DNA from 4 places in the Kosakonia calanthes genome. Region 4 is predicted to be linked to each of the others. Evidence: predicted binding sites of a transcription regulator. Region 4 holds the regulator's gene; each other region holds the start of a gene.

Region 1 (3,145 bases), 260 kb from region 4:
CACGACGCCGGTTTTCAGCACGCGATCTTTCGCTTCAACGGTGCCGTGCGGTACCGCGATAGACTCACCCAGATAGGTCGGGGTCAGTTTTTCACGTTCCAGCATGGCGTCAACATATTCCGGCTGAACGTAGCCGCCTTTCACCAGTTGCTCACCGGCAAAACGGATAGCTTCTTCTTTGTGGCTCGCGCTGCAACCCAGGAAGATGTTCTCTGCGCCCAGTTTGAACAGGTGGCTGTTAGACGTATCGATGCTGTCTTGCAGGCTGCTGTTAACTTTCGCGGTGGTGTTGTCCGTGTGGCGCTGTGCGGCAACCAGACGCTCAGTCAGGCCAGTATACAGGCCGCTGTCCAGGAAGTTGGTCAGCGAAATATGCTGGGCTTGTGGCGCCTGGCGCATCGCGCGCTCGGTCAGATCGCGGTGCGTAATCACCAGGTCAACGTCAGACGGAAGGCTGTTGATGGCGCTGTTGGTCACAGAGATGTTGGTCAAACCCGCATCCTGCACTTTTTTGCGCAGTACGCCTGCACCCATGGCGCTGGAACCCATACCGGCATCACATGCCACGATGATTTTACGCACATGGCTCAGATCGCCCGTCACGTCGCCCGTTGCCTGCGCCGCCGCGCCTTTAGATTGGGCTTTCATGTCTTTCATACGACGGGTCGCTGCTTCGATATCTTCTTCTTCTTCGTCTTTCACTTTGCTGGTTTTCAGCAGGATAGCGGCGATCACGAAGGAGACAATCAGCGCTGCGAAGATCGCCGCGAGGTTAGCGAAGTAGGTACCTTTTGGCGTCATTGCCAGCACCGCCAGGATAGAACCCGGAGAAGCCGGAGACACCAGGCCGCCGTTCAGCACGCTCAGGGTGAACACGCCGGTCATACCACCGAGGATAACGGCGAGCAGCAGACGCGGGTTCATCAGCACGTACGGGAAGTAAATTTCGTGGATCCCCCCCAGGAAGTGGATGATTGCCGCGCCGCCAGCAGACTGTTTAGCACTGCCGCGACCAAAGAACATGTACGCCAGCAGAACGCCCATACCCGGACCCGGGTTCGCTTCAATCAGGAAGAAGATGGACTTGCCGAGGTCATGAGACTGCTGAATACCCAGCGGCGAGAAGATACCGTGGTTGATGGCGTTGTTGAGGAACAGGATTTTCGCCGGTTCAACAAAGATAGACGCCAGCGGCAGCATGTCATGGACAACCATGAAGTTAACGCCAGCAGCCAGTACTTTAGACAGCACTTCAACCGCCGGGCCAATGCCGAGGAAAGCCAGAATGGCGAGGATCATACCGATGATGCCAGCGGAGAAGTTGTTCACCAGCATTTCGAAACCGGATTTGATCTTACCGTCTACGGACGCGTCAAATTTCTTGATGCAGTAGCCGCCCAGCGGGCCTGCGATCATTGCGCCGAGGAACATCGGCATATCCGCACCGACGATAACACCCATTGTGGTGATCGCGCCGACGACACCGCCGCGATCGCCGCCAACCAGACGACCACCGGTAAAACCGATGAGCAGCGGCAGTAGATAAGTAATCATTGGACCAACGAGTTTCGCCAGCGTCTCGTTTGGTAACCACCCTGTAGGAATAAACAATGCGGTGATGATCCCCCACGCGATAAACGCGCCGATGTTGGGCATCACCATATTGCTGAGAAAACGACCAAAGCTTTGCACTCTGATCTTGATATCGGATGACATAAAACACCCCTTCTTATGTTTGCTATCGCACAGGCCGGAAGCCCGAGGTTTGTTGTTAACGAGGCGGCAGAGGTAGCCGGACCTGGGTTATCTGTGACGCGAAATCTCGCACCGAATCACTCACCTGTCCAGATGGCGCTCATTAATGTGATGTTTATCACACTAAGGCAGGGGGTAACCTGTCACTTAGCGTGATATTGATCACAAAAGTTCGGTGTAAAAAAAGTACAAAGAACAAAATCTAAGCGTTACAGGCCTGTAAGTGTGATGTTATTCACATTTAAGGCCTGGTACTTTGTTATTTATTTGTGATCTAAGTCACAAGAAATTTTTTCGAGAAAAATCCGAATGTGATCAACAGCAAATTGTGCATTTAAGCACCAGCCAACCTGTAACCCTCTTTCACCCTTTGCAAAGGTAATAATCCTGGGTCGCGGAGTTTGCATTCTGATGAATCGACCTGGAAAAAATGCGCAGCCCTTATCGCTTCAGCGTTTATACGCGTTCGCCTCTTTTTCTCGCTTTTTCAATTTATTAAGCAGGCATAATAATTGGTTGTTAGCATATATATAATTAAGATAAGTGAATCATCTTTACAGTAAATATATTAACGCTGAGTACTTATCTGCCGTGAATAATTAAAAGGTTATTTAAAATTAAGGTCGGAAAAATAATAATTGAATCCGGTTAATACAATTGGTAATAATTAAAAACGTTCAGTAGTAATCATCTTTAAAAAGGAGCTTTAAAAATGCGTGAATTAAATAATGTTGAACTGGAAGAAGTAAACGGCGGTATCGGTCTGGGTTTTGGCCAGGAAGCGGGTGGTCTGCTGGGTGGGGGTATCGGTGCCGTTGTTGACTGGAGCAATGGTTCTAACACCGGCGCAGCTAACGTAGGTGCTCTGCTGGGTGGCGGCATCGGCGCGGTTGTTGATGCGAGCGTTGCAGGTCTGACTTCTGTTGCTGAATGGGGTGTCGGCCTGGGCGGTTATATCGCCAGCACTGTGGGTAAAGGCATCTCCGATATTGGCAACGCCATTATCGGCATGTTCAACCCGTTTAAATAATCGTATTGCAATACCCTCTGAATAATTTAAAAGCACCGCTTGTTTAAGCGGTGCTTTTATTTTTCACATCGTAATGATTCTATCGGCGAGCAGAATTGTGGATTCGCGATGAGCAATAATAACGCGGGTAATGTTCAATTGTTTTATTGCCTGATTCACAAATCCTTCGCTGATACTGTCCAGCGCGCTGGTCGCTTCATCCATAAAAAGAATTTTCGGTTTGCGGTATAGCGCGCGCGCAATAAATAAACGCTGCTTTTGCCCGCCGGAAAGCCCTTCACCCAGTTCACCGATCAGCGTTTCATAGCCCATTGGCATTTTCATAATAACATCATGGATATAGCTCGCTTTCGCGCACTC
Region 2 (3,145 bases), 460 kb from region 4:
TATTGGCTTTTTTCGCGATATTCAATACCAGCGGCATGGCAATCAAAAACGCCACTTCGTAGAACATCGCGATACCAAAAATAACGCCAATAAACATTAAACCGACGGAAAGAAAACGCGTACCACAGCGTTCAATAACGGTGTCAGCGATTCGCTGGCTGGCACCGGATTCTGTCATAAATTTCCCGATAATCGCGCCAAATATAATAATCAGCGCAAGGTGACCGAGAATGCCGCCCAGTCCGTCCTGAATCACGGTCACTATTTTGTCGAGCGGAATTCCTTCCATAATTGCGACAAAAATACCCGCAATCAGTAAGGCGAAAATATTATGAAATTTATATTTGAGGTTCATGACAACTAAGAGCGCAATACCTACCAGCACCCAGAATAATGCTAACAGCGGGGACATAGAGAATACCTTACGGATTTGTCATCAAGAAAAGCCGGTGGAACCACCGGCCATAAAATATTAGTTTTGTTTTTCGAGGGCTTCCCAGAGCCCGTGTAAATAGGTAACGCCAAGCGCACGATCGTAAAGGCCGTAACCGGGACGCCCGGTTTCACCCCAGATAAAGCGCCCATGATCCGGGCGGATGTAGCCCTCAAAGCCATTGTCGTACAACGCCTTCATGACTTTGTGCATATCCAGCGAACCGTAGCGGGATAAATGCGCTGATTCGTAGAAATCTTTATCTTTAATCAGTTTGATATTACGCACGTGCGCAAAATGAATGCGCTTGCGCCGGGTGAATTCGGCGAGGATCTGATAAACGTCATTATCCGGATCTTCGGCAATCGAACCGGTACACAATGTAATTCCATTGGCTTCAGAATTTACTGCATTACAAATCCAGTCGAGATCGTCGCGGTTTTTAACAATGCGCGGTAAACCGAAAATAGAATACGGTGGATCATCCGGGTGAATTGCCATTTTAACACCGACTTCTTCACATACCGGAATAACACGCTCAAGGAAGTACACTAGGTTTTCCCGCAACTTCGCATCATCGACATCTTTATATTTGGCAAACAGTTCCTGCACTTTCGCCAGACGTTCTGGCTCCCAGCCTGGCAGGGCGAAGCCGTTGGAGTTTTCCAGCACTTCTTTTACGACTTCGTCGAGGGTTTTATCGATGCCTTTTTTCTCAAACGCCATCGTTAATGAACCATCCGGCAGAACGTAGTTCATGTCCGTTTTCATCCAGTCGAAGACCGGCATGAAGTTGTAGCAGATGACTTTAACGCCGATTTCCGCCAGGTTGCGGATGGTTTGTTGGTAATTCGCAATCAGCTGATCTCGGCTAGGAAGGCCGATTTTAATATCATCATGAATGTTTACACTTTCAATAACTTCCATTGTCAGGCCAGCGTTGTGAACCTGGTCGGCAAGCGCGCGGATTTTCTCTTTGGGCCACACATCGCCAACCGGCACGTCGTACAGCGCGCCTACAACGCCCTCAACGCCTGGAACCTGGCGGATGTGTTCCAGCGGAATCTTGTCTTCAACTGGTCCAAACCAGCGCATTGTCATTTGCATGCTCATTACCACCTTTAAAAGTAAACAAACTCAACTGCCATACTAGTATTGATAATAACGTGCGTCCCGGCAACTTTTTGCGATCTGCTTCACACAACGTTGTTTTGCGAGTGACGTTGCTTATCTTGGGTTTACACATCGCTGACAAAACTTTTTGAATTAAAACTTGCTTCGTGAGGCACAACCATGCGTTAATGCGTCGTCGGTTTGATAATTCATTATCTCCAGTAGTTCACTAAAGTCTCTCTCATCTCTAAGTACCTCGTTGTTACTTCTTTTTGGGTCTTCTTTACACTCTGATAAAAATAATGTCTCAGACCATTGCTGCCAAAAATGGCTAACAAAATAGAAGGTAACAAACATGTCTAATAAAATGACTGGTATCGTAAAATGGTTCAACGCTGAGAAAGGCTTCGGTTTCATCACTCCTAAAGACGGCAGCAAAGATGTATTCGTACATTTCTCTGCAATCCAGAGCGATAACTACCGTACTCTTGATGAAAATCAAGAAGTTGAATTCACCATTGAAAATGGTGCAAAAGGCCCGGCTGCCGCAAACGTGGTACCGCGCTAAGGATAACGAAATTAGTAACCGTATCCATTTTCGCTGCCCGTGCTGTCACGGGTCGCAATACAGAATTTCCAGTTTTGATGTTACTGAGAAAAATCCGGTTGGTGCCAAGTGTATTTTTTGCAAATCAGCAATGATGACATTTGATAATATCGCCGCGCTTTTCCAGTCATCCCATGTAGCACTGGATTTCCGTAAATAATAAAAAAAGGCCAGTTTTCTGGCCTTTTTTTATGCCTGCAATATCACCCCGCCATTAACATAATCATTTTGACCGAGCGATTGCTGGTCAGTTGCCAGGTCATCTGCCGGTAGTGCAATTCTCCCTGTTGCGGATGCAGAAAAACGCGCTCACCGCCTTCACGAACAACCACTTGCTGACGCGACCAAAACGCCCGAAACAGCTCACTATCGTTACTCAAACTCTGCACAAAACTGTTCAGCCCATGATCGTGCGGATAGTGCATCGCATCGGCGCGCAACTCGGCGACAATCCGGCTGGCACGGGTTTCCCAGTCAGCAACCAGCGTCCGCGCAAGCGGGTGACGAAACATAAAACTCATCATATTCGGTTGCGAATCATCCCCCAACCAGCCGCTAAACAACACTTCGGCAGCCTTATTCCACGCCAGCATATTCCAGGTGAGATCTAGCAAATAGCAGGGGCAATCCACTTGATGCACGGCCGCCAGCGCTTCATTTTCTACCGTGGCTACCTGCTCTTCCTGAGGATCGTTTTGCCGCGCCAGATGGAATAAATAGTTGCGTTCCGTTGGCTTCATTCTCAGCACCGTGGCGATGTTCGACAGCGTTTGCGGCGACACCACAATGTCGCGCCCCTGTTCAATCCACGTATACCAGGTGGTGCTGATCCCACTCAGTTGCGCGACCTCTTCGCGCCGCAATCCACGCGTGCGCCGCCGTCCTTGCGCCGGGAGGCCAATATCCGCGGGCGCAGTATTTTCGCGCTGCGATCGCAAAAAATCGCCGAGCGTTTTCGGCCCGGCAAATAAAGTGTTTTCCATGGTGGTACT
Region 3 (3,145 bases), 2.1 Mb from region 4:
GATGCAGCGCTTCTTTATTCAGCGGCGCGGTGGCGATAGCTTTTACTTCGCCGCGCATCGCCAGTTCCGTGGCGCGTTTAATGCAGCGATAAGCCAGATCCCCAGCCTGCGCCTGCACCACGCCCGGTTGCAGCGCGGCCGCATCCGCCAGCGGTTCATCGATCACGTTGATCACCCCTGGCGCAAAATGCGCGTCGACCACCTGTTCAATGACGCGCAGTTCGGCATGCGGCGTGATATTCAGCGCCAGAATGCGGCGGAACGTTTGTGCACAGCCGACCACCACCACCGGCGATCCGGCTAATTCTCCTTCGACCAGCGATTTAATGATGATTTCCGGGCCAATACCCGCCGGGTCGCCCATCGTTACAGCAATGATATTAGTCACTCGATTTCTCCTCGATAAAATGCAGAACCTTAAGCAAGGTAGTTTCGTCACCAAAGCCACCTGCCTTGGTCATCACCGGTCGTTGCCATTCGCAACCTAAAAAATGTCCCCACGGCACGCAGCCTGCAGCCTGGCCGTGGATACGAAAACCTGTCGCGCCCAGCGCTTTCGCGACCGCCACCGCGACATCGCCGCCAGAAAGGTACAATGCTGCGGGCGTCACCTCGCCCAGCACATCGCGCGTTAAGTCAGCCAGAAAAGTACAAATCCGCTCGCCCAATTCGCTGCGGCTTAACCCCAGCCGGGAACACAACGCCTCAATCTGATGACGCGCCTGCGCATCCGGGCAGGTGTGTACCAGGCAGTGTTTGCCCTGCTCCAGCGCCTCGACAATCTGCTGGCGATAACTGTCCGGGTTGCCGCTAAATACCGTTTCAATATCAATCAACAAGCGCGCCACACGCGGGTGTTCGCTGGCGTGCGCCAGTTGTTGCTGAGCGATCTCACTCATTGAACCGACAATTGCCAGCACTGGGGACGACTTGCGGGCGGATAACGCGCGGGCCAGCGCATCGCATAAGCCAGCGGAACCAACCAGCAGCGGCGCCACGCCTGCGCTCATCACCTGCTGGATAATCGCGTCGAGATCCGCATCCGTTTCGGCATCCACCACCAGCAGTTGCGGCGCGTCGATTGTTGCTTCTGCCAGCGCTGCGGCCACATCGGCAGGTTTGAGATAACGGCATGTCGCTTCCAGCAGGCTGCCGATGTCGGCGCTGGTGACGGGCGTTTTCGGATCGGTGGCGAATTCGGTGTTGGTCAGCAGCACCCCGTTGACATAGCACTGCCCGTTGTGGGTTGTACGCCCCGCCGCCGGAAATGCCGGCGCCACAATCACCGCCGCCGTGTTGCAGGCCTGGCGCATCGCAGCCACTTCCGCGCCGATATTGCCGCGCAGCGTGGAGTCGATTTTCTTTACCAGCCAACCCGGCGCGTGCCGGGTAATGATGTCATCGATGAGTGCCACGACCCGCGCATGCGCCTCATCTTTGCTTAATGCGCGGCTATCACTGTTGTAGATAACCGCCTGCGCCTGGCGGGCGATACCCGCCATAAGCGCCACTTCAACCTGCATCCCCGCCAGCGCCAGGCTGACGCCCGCGTCATTCGCGCCGGTAAAGTCATCGGCGAGGATCACTATCTGTTGGTTCGCCAGTTGTTCGTTCATCCCTTCTCCGGGTCATTATGCGCTGATTATGATTATATTCAATCATGATTGATTATATGTGAGCAAGATCAACTTATTCAGTTTGCGAATAAATTATAAATTTAGGCCATGCAGTGACGGTGATTGACAAATATTGATTGAGTTCAATCACCATAACAGAGACAGGAGAAGGTTGTGGTAACGATTAACAGCACCTTGATAAGCGGTGCGGGCGCAATCCCGGCGATTGCGCCCCTGCTTGCAGGTAAAAAGAACGTGTTACTGGTTAGCGACAGCAACATCATCAAGCTTGCAGCCACGGAACAGATCCGCGCGCTGCTGAGCGCCGAAGACCGCGATGTGCACTTAATTGACAACGTGCCGCCGGAACCCAGCCAGCACGACGTGGCGAAGATTATGCAGAACCTGCGTGAAACCGCGTTCGACCTGGTGGTTGGTATTGGCGGCGGCAGCGTGCTGGATGTCGCCAAACTGCTGTCGGTGCTCTGCCACCCGGTGTCGCCTGGCCTGGATGCGCTGCTGGCGGGGGAAAAACCGACCGAGCGCGTGGCTTCTCTGCTGATCCCCGCCACCGCAGGAACCGGCTCGGAAGCGACGCCGAACGCGATTCTCGCTATCCCGGAGCAGGACACCAAAATCGGCATTATCTCGCCGGTGATGCTGCCGGATTATGTGGCGCTGATCCCGGAGCTGACCACCAGCATGCCCGCACATATCGCCTCTTCCACCGGCATTGACGCGCTGTGTCATCTGATTGAGTGCTTCACCGCCACCATCGCCAATCCGGTGAGTGACAACGTTGCGCTGATCGGCCTGCGTAAACTGCTGCGCAATATCGAAACCGCTGTCAACGAACCGCACAACCTCAATGCGCGTCTCGAAATGCTATGGGCGTCTTATTACGGCGGCGCGGCGATCACCCACGCCGGAACACACCTGGTGCACGCGCTTTCCTATCCACTCGGCGGCAAATACCACCTGCCGCACGGTGTGGCGAACGCCATTCTGCTCGCGCCATGCATGAAAGTGGTTCGCCCCTATGCGGTCGAGAAATTCGCCCAGGTGTGGGATCTGGTGCCCGACGCGGATACCACGTTAGATAACGAACAAAAATCCCATGCATTAGTGGACTGGTTCGCCGCGCTGGTGAAGCGCCTGAACTTGCCCGACAACCTCGAAGCGCTCGGCGTGCCGCGCGAGGATATCCCGGCGCTGAGCGACGCTGCGCTGAATGTGAAGCGCTTGATGAATAACGCGCCTTGCACCGTGGATCACCAGCAGGTGCAGGCCATTTATCAGACGTTGTTTTAATGATGGGCACGGGTTCGTAGGCCGGATAAGGCGGCAGCCGCCATCCGGCAATCAAACGTACCGGGCCGCAAGCAGCTAACAAGGGAAAAGTCATGAACAAACAAATCAAAGGCGTGCTGACGGCGATTGTCACGCCATTTGACGCCGACGGCGCAGTCAACCCGCAGGCGCTGAAGCAGCAGATCAACCGCCAACTGGACGCCGGAAACGGCATTTTT
Region 4 (3,145 bases):
CTTTTGCGAATAATCAAATAGCTGACCAGCGTGATAAGCAGCATTGCGGCCAGCGTGAAACCGAGTGGCACGTGGAAGTGCAGGGTTGCCCCGGCGATCATCAGTCCCGCAAACGTGCCCGCTGCCCGGTGGACAATGCGCACCCGCGTCGCGCCATAACCGTTTTGCGTCACAAACATCACCGTCATCATGATCCAATACGGCTTCGGCAAGTTCAGGGCGCTGCCCATTAGGCTTGCGATACTGAGCATTACGCTGATGCGCGCGGCATTGCGCAGGGCGGCAGATTTTAGCGACAGATAACTTCTCAGCGCCGGGAAAAGCGGTAAACGGCGCTGCTTCTCGGCCATCAGATCGCGAATATAGAGCGGGCGCTGCGTACGCAGTACGCGGGCGATACGGCTGAAATGCCAGGCGCAAAACTGCCCGACCGGGTTGTCCGGGTGCTGACGGGCGATTTTTTCCAGCGCGCCGATTTGTTTCTCCATGGTGAAACGCGTCGGGTAGCGGTGATAAAGAATGTCATCCGCCAGCACGCGCAGGCGAGCGGCGACGGTTTGCGCATTCCAGCGAATAACCTGCTCGGCGTGGGTTTGCTCGACCAGTTTTTGCACTTCAGCAGGCTGATGCAAACTGACGGAGATATGCTCCTGCAAATCCAGCGCAACCTGAAAGACGCGCAGCAGGCGTTTGTAATCATTGTTTTTATTGGCCGCCAGCATGTGCAACTGCTGGTAGCACTGGCTTATTAAATCTACCGCTTTTTGCTGGCGGGCCAGCAGCGGCGGCAAGGCTTTTTCTGGGTCTGCGTGCTGGGTCAGCAGGCTATATTTTGCCTCGCAATAATCGGCCAGTTGCCGGTAGAGCAAACTGAGCGATTCGCGCAACGGCTGCTCGCGCCACATCCAAAACCAGAACCAGTTAAACAGCCCGTACCAGAGCGTACCCAGCGCGTAAATCAGTAGCGGCTCCCACACCGGCATATTCCCGGCGAGGCTCAACGTAAAGATAGAGGCAATCAGCGAGGCCGGTAATAAACGCCCATGCAGCGCGCTGATTTCCCCCGTTACGCCGAGCAGCAACGTCAGCACGGTCAGGATCAACGGCAAGGGAAAATCGTCGGCAAGCAGTAGTTGAACGGCCAGGCTACAGCCCGCAAACAGCGAGCCGCCAATAATCAGGCGTTTGAAAAAACGTTTGTGGGGTGTATCAAGACCGGCAATGTTGCAGCAGGCGGGAACGAGGGAGAACAGCAGACCTTGTTGTAAATGGCCGACCAGCAAACCAATCGCCACAGGCAAACACAACACCAGCGTTTGTCGCAGTGCGTAGTTGATCTCGGGGTGATAAATCAGCCTGCGCCACATGGGGAAAGAAAAACGGCGCACCGGATAAGCGATGCGCCGTTTTGCAGATTAACGTGTTCCGTAGACGACGATGGTTTTGCCGTGGGCGGAGATCAGGTTTTGATCTTCAAGCATTTTCAGAATGCGACCGACTGTTTCACGGGAGCAACCGACGATCTGACCAATTTCCTGACGCGTAATTTTAATTTGCATGCCGTCAGGGTGGGTCATTGCGTCCGGCTGTTTCGCCAGATTCAACAGCGTTTGCGCAATGCGGCCTGTAACGTCCAGGAACGCCAGGTTGCCGACTTTCTCCGAAGTCACCTGCAGGCGACGCGCCATTTGCGCGGAGAGACGCATCAGAATATCCGGGTTAACCTGGATCAACTGACGGAATTTTTTGTAGGAAATTTCGGCTACTTCACAGGCGGTCTTGGCGCGTACCCAGGCACTGCGCTCCTGACCTTCTTCGAACAGGCCCAGTTCACCGATAAAATCGCCCTGGTTGAGGTAAGAGAGGATCATCTCTTTACCTTCTTCATCCTTGATGAGCACTGCCACTGAGCCTTTGACGATGTAATACAACGTTTCCGCTTTTTCACCTTGGTGAATAAGCGTGCTCTTCGACGGGTACTTATGAATATGGCAATGAGACAAGAACCATTCGAGAGTCGGGTCTGTTTGCGGTTTGCCAAGCACCATGCGCGGTTATCCTCTGTTATAAGCTGGCTCCAGAAGCCGGGCGTAAGGGAACCCTGTTTCTGGGGTTGCAATCAAAGCTTCCCAAATCCCGGGAAGTGGACCGTCAGCGTCATCTGCGGCCTCTAATGTATGATGTCCTTTGCGTACATGCGTAACGTCAATGTATCTCTGTAGCATCCAGACTGTTTTAGCATAGCTTTTAACGCCTGTCTCCTGGTGTCTCGCTTCAGCATGACGCAGGTCGCCTTCCGTTGCGGCTTTTCTTATGTGCGCGTAATCTGTAAAGAAAATTGCAACTCCGGAGTGATGAAAATGCAGGCACGTGTGAAATGGGTTGAAGGGTTAACGTTCCTTGGTGAGTCCGCTTCTGGTCACCAAATTCTGATGGACGGCAACTCTGGCGACAAAGCGCCAAGCCCAATGGAAATGGTTCTGATGGCCGCAGGCGGGTGCAGCGCAATCGACGTGGTGTCGATCCTGCAAAAAGGGCGTCATAACGTCACCGACTGCGAAGTGAAACTGACCTCAGAGCGCCGTGAAGAAGCGCCGCGCCTGTTTACCCATATTAATCTGCACTTCGTCGTCACCGGTAACGCATTGAAAGATGCCGCCGTTTCTCGCGCGGTTGATCTGTCGGCAGAGAAATATTGCTCTGTGGCGCTGATGCTGGAAAAAGCGGTGAATATCACCCACTCCTACGAAGTGATCGAAGCCTGATTACGCAGCCCGGCGGCGCAGTCCGGGCTATATAATCTTTTTCCCTTCCATCAGCCGTTGTACCAGCGGCGTCATGATCAGTTCCATCGCCAACCCCATTTTGCCGCCTGGCACCACCAGCGTATCCATATGCGAGATGAATGAACCTTGCAACATTGCGAGCAACCACGGGTAGTCGATCCCTTCTAAATTGCGGAAGTGAATAACAACAAAGCTTTCATCCAGTGAAGGAATGCCTTTCGCGGCAAACGGGTTGGAGGTATCAACCGTCGGCACGCGCTGAAAGTTGATATGGGTGCGCGAAAACTGCGGCGTAATAAAGTTGATGTAGTCTTCCATCGACCGCACCACGGAATCCATCACCGCTTCACGGGAGTGTC

Evidence for each region. Region 4 encodes CRP, which controls carbon source genes, mostly activating them, when cyclic AMP is high. Its sites were predicted from a motif close to ATGTGANNNNNNTCACAT; they were not measured.
Region 1: AAEY27_RS00805 (PTS mannitol transporter subunit IICBA) is a predicted target of CRP. The motif match lies at 1,862-1,879, and genes of this name have one in related genera.
Region 2: uxuA (mannonate dehydratase) is a predicted target of CRP. The motif match lies at 1,618-1,635, and genes of this name have one in related genera.
Region 3: AAEY27_RS11870 (iron-containing alcohol dehydrogenase) is a predicted target of CRP. The motif match lies at 1,673-1,690, and genes of this name have one in related genera.

Annotation. Positions count from the first base shown of each region.
Region 1 covers NZ_CP151800.1:195,421-198,565, forward strand. Annotated here, with positions in the region: gene AAEY27_RS00805 (PTS mannitol transporter subunit IICBA) at 1-1,716, opposite strand, end outside; gene AAEY27_RS00810 (hypothetical protein) at 2,468-2,785, shown strand; gene AAEY27_RS00815 (peptidase domain-containing ABC transporter) at 2,849-3,145, opposite strand, start outside.
Region 2 covers NZ_CP151800.1:920,538-923,682, forward strand. Annotated here, with positions in the region: gene AAEY27_RS04355 (gluconate:H+ symporter) at 1-412, opposite strand, end outside; gene uxuA (mannonate dehydratase) at 473-1,540, opposite strand; gene cspE (transcription antiterminator/RNA stability regulator CspE) at 1,902-2,114, shown strand; gene AAEY27_RS04370 (cold-shock protein) at 2,071-2,313, shown strand; gene AAEY27_RS04375 (helix-turn-helix transcriptional regulator) at 2,357-3,136, opposite strand.
Region 3 covers NZ_CP151800.1:2,547,605-2,550,749, forward strand. Annotated here, with positions in the region: gene AAEY27_RS11860 (D-threonate 4-phosphate dehydrogenase) at 1-388, opposite strand, end outside; gene dtnK (D-threonate kinase) at 381-1,616, opposite strand; gene AAEY27_RS11870 (iron-containing alcohol dehydrogenase) at 1,791-2,927, shown strand; gene AAEY27_RS11875 (dihydrodipicolinate synthase family protein) at 3,020-3,145, shown strand, end outside.
Region 4 covers NZ_CP151800.1:457,158-460,302, forward strand. Annotated here, with positions in the region: gene AAEY27_RS01920 (YccS/YhfK family putative transporter) at 1-1,367, opposite strand, end outside; gene crp (cAMP-activated global transcriptional regulator CRP) at 1,416-2,048, opposite strand; gene AAEY27_RS01930 (OsmC family protein) at 2,361-2,765, shown strand; gene AAEY27_RS01935 (phosphoribulokinase) at 2,793-3,145, opposite strand, start outside.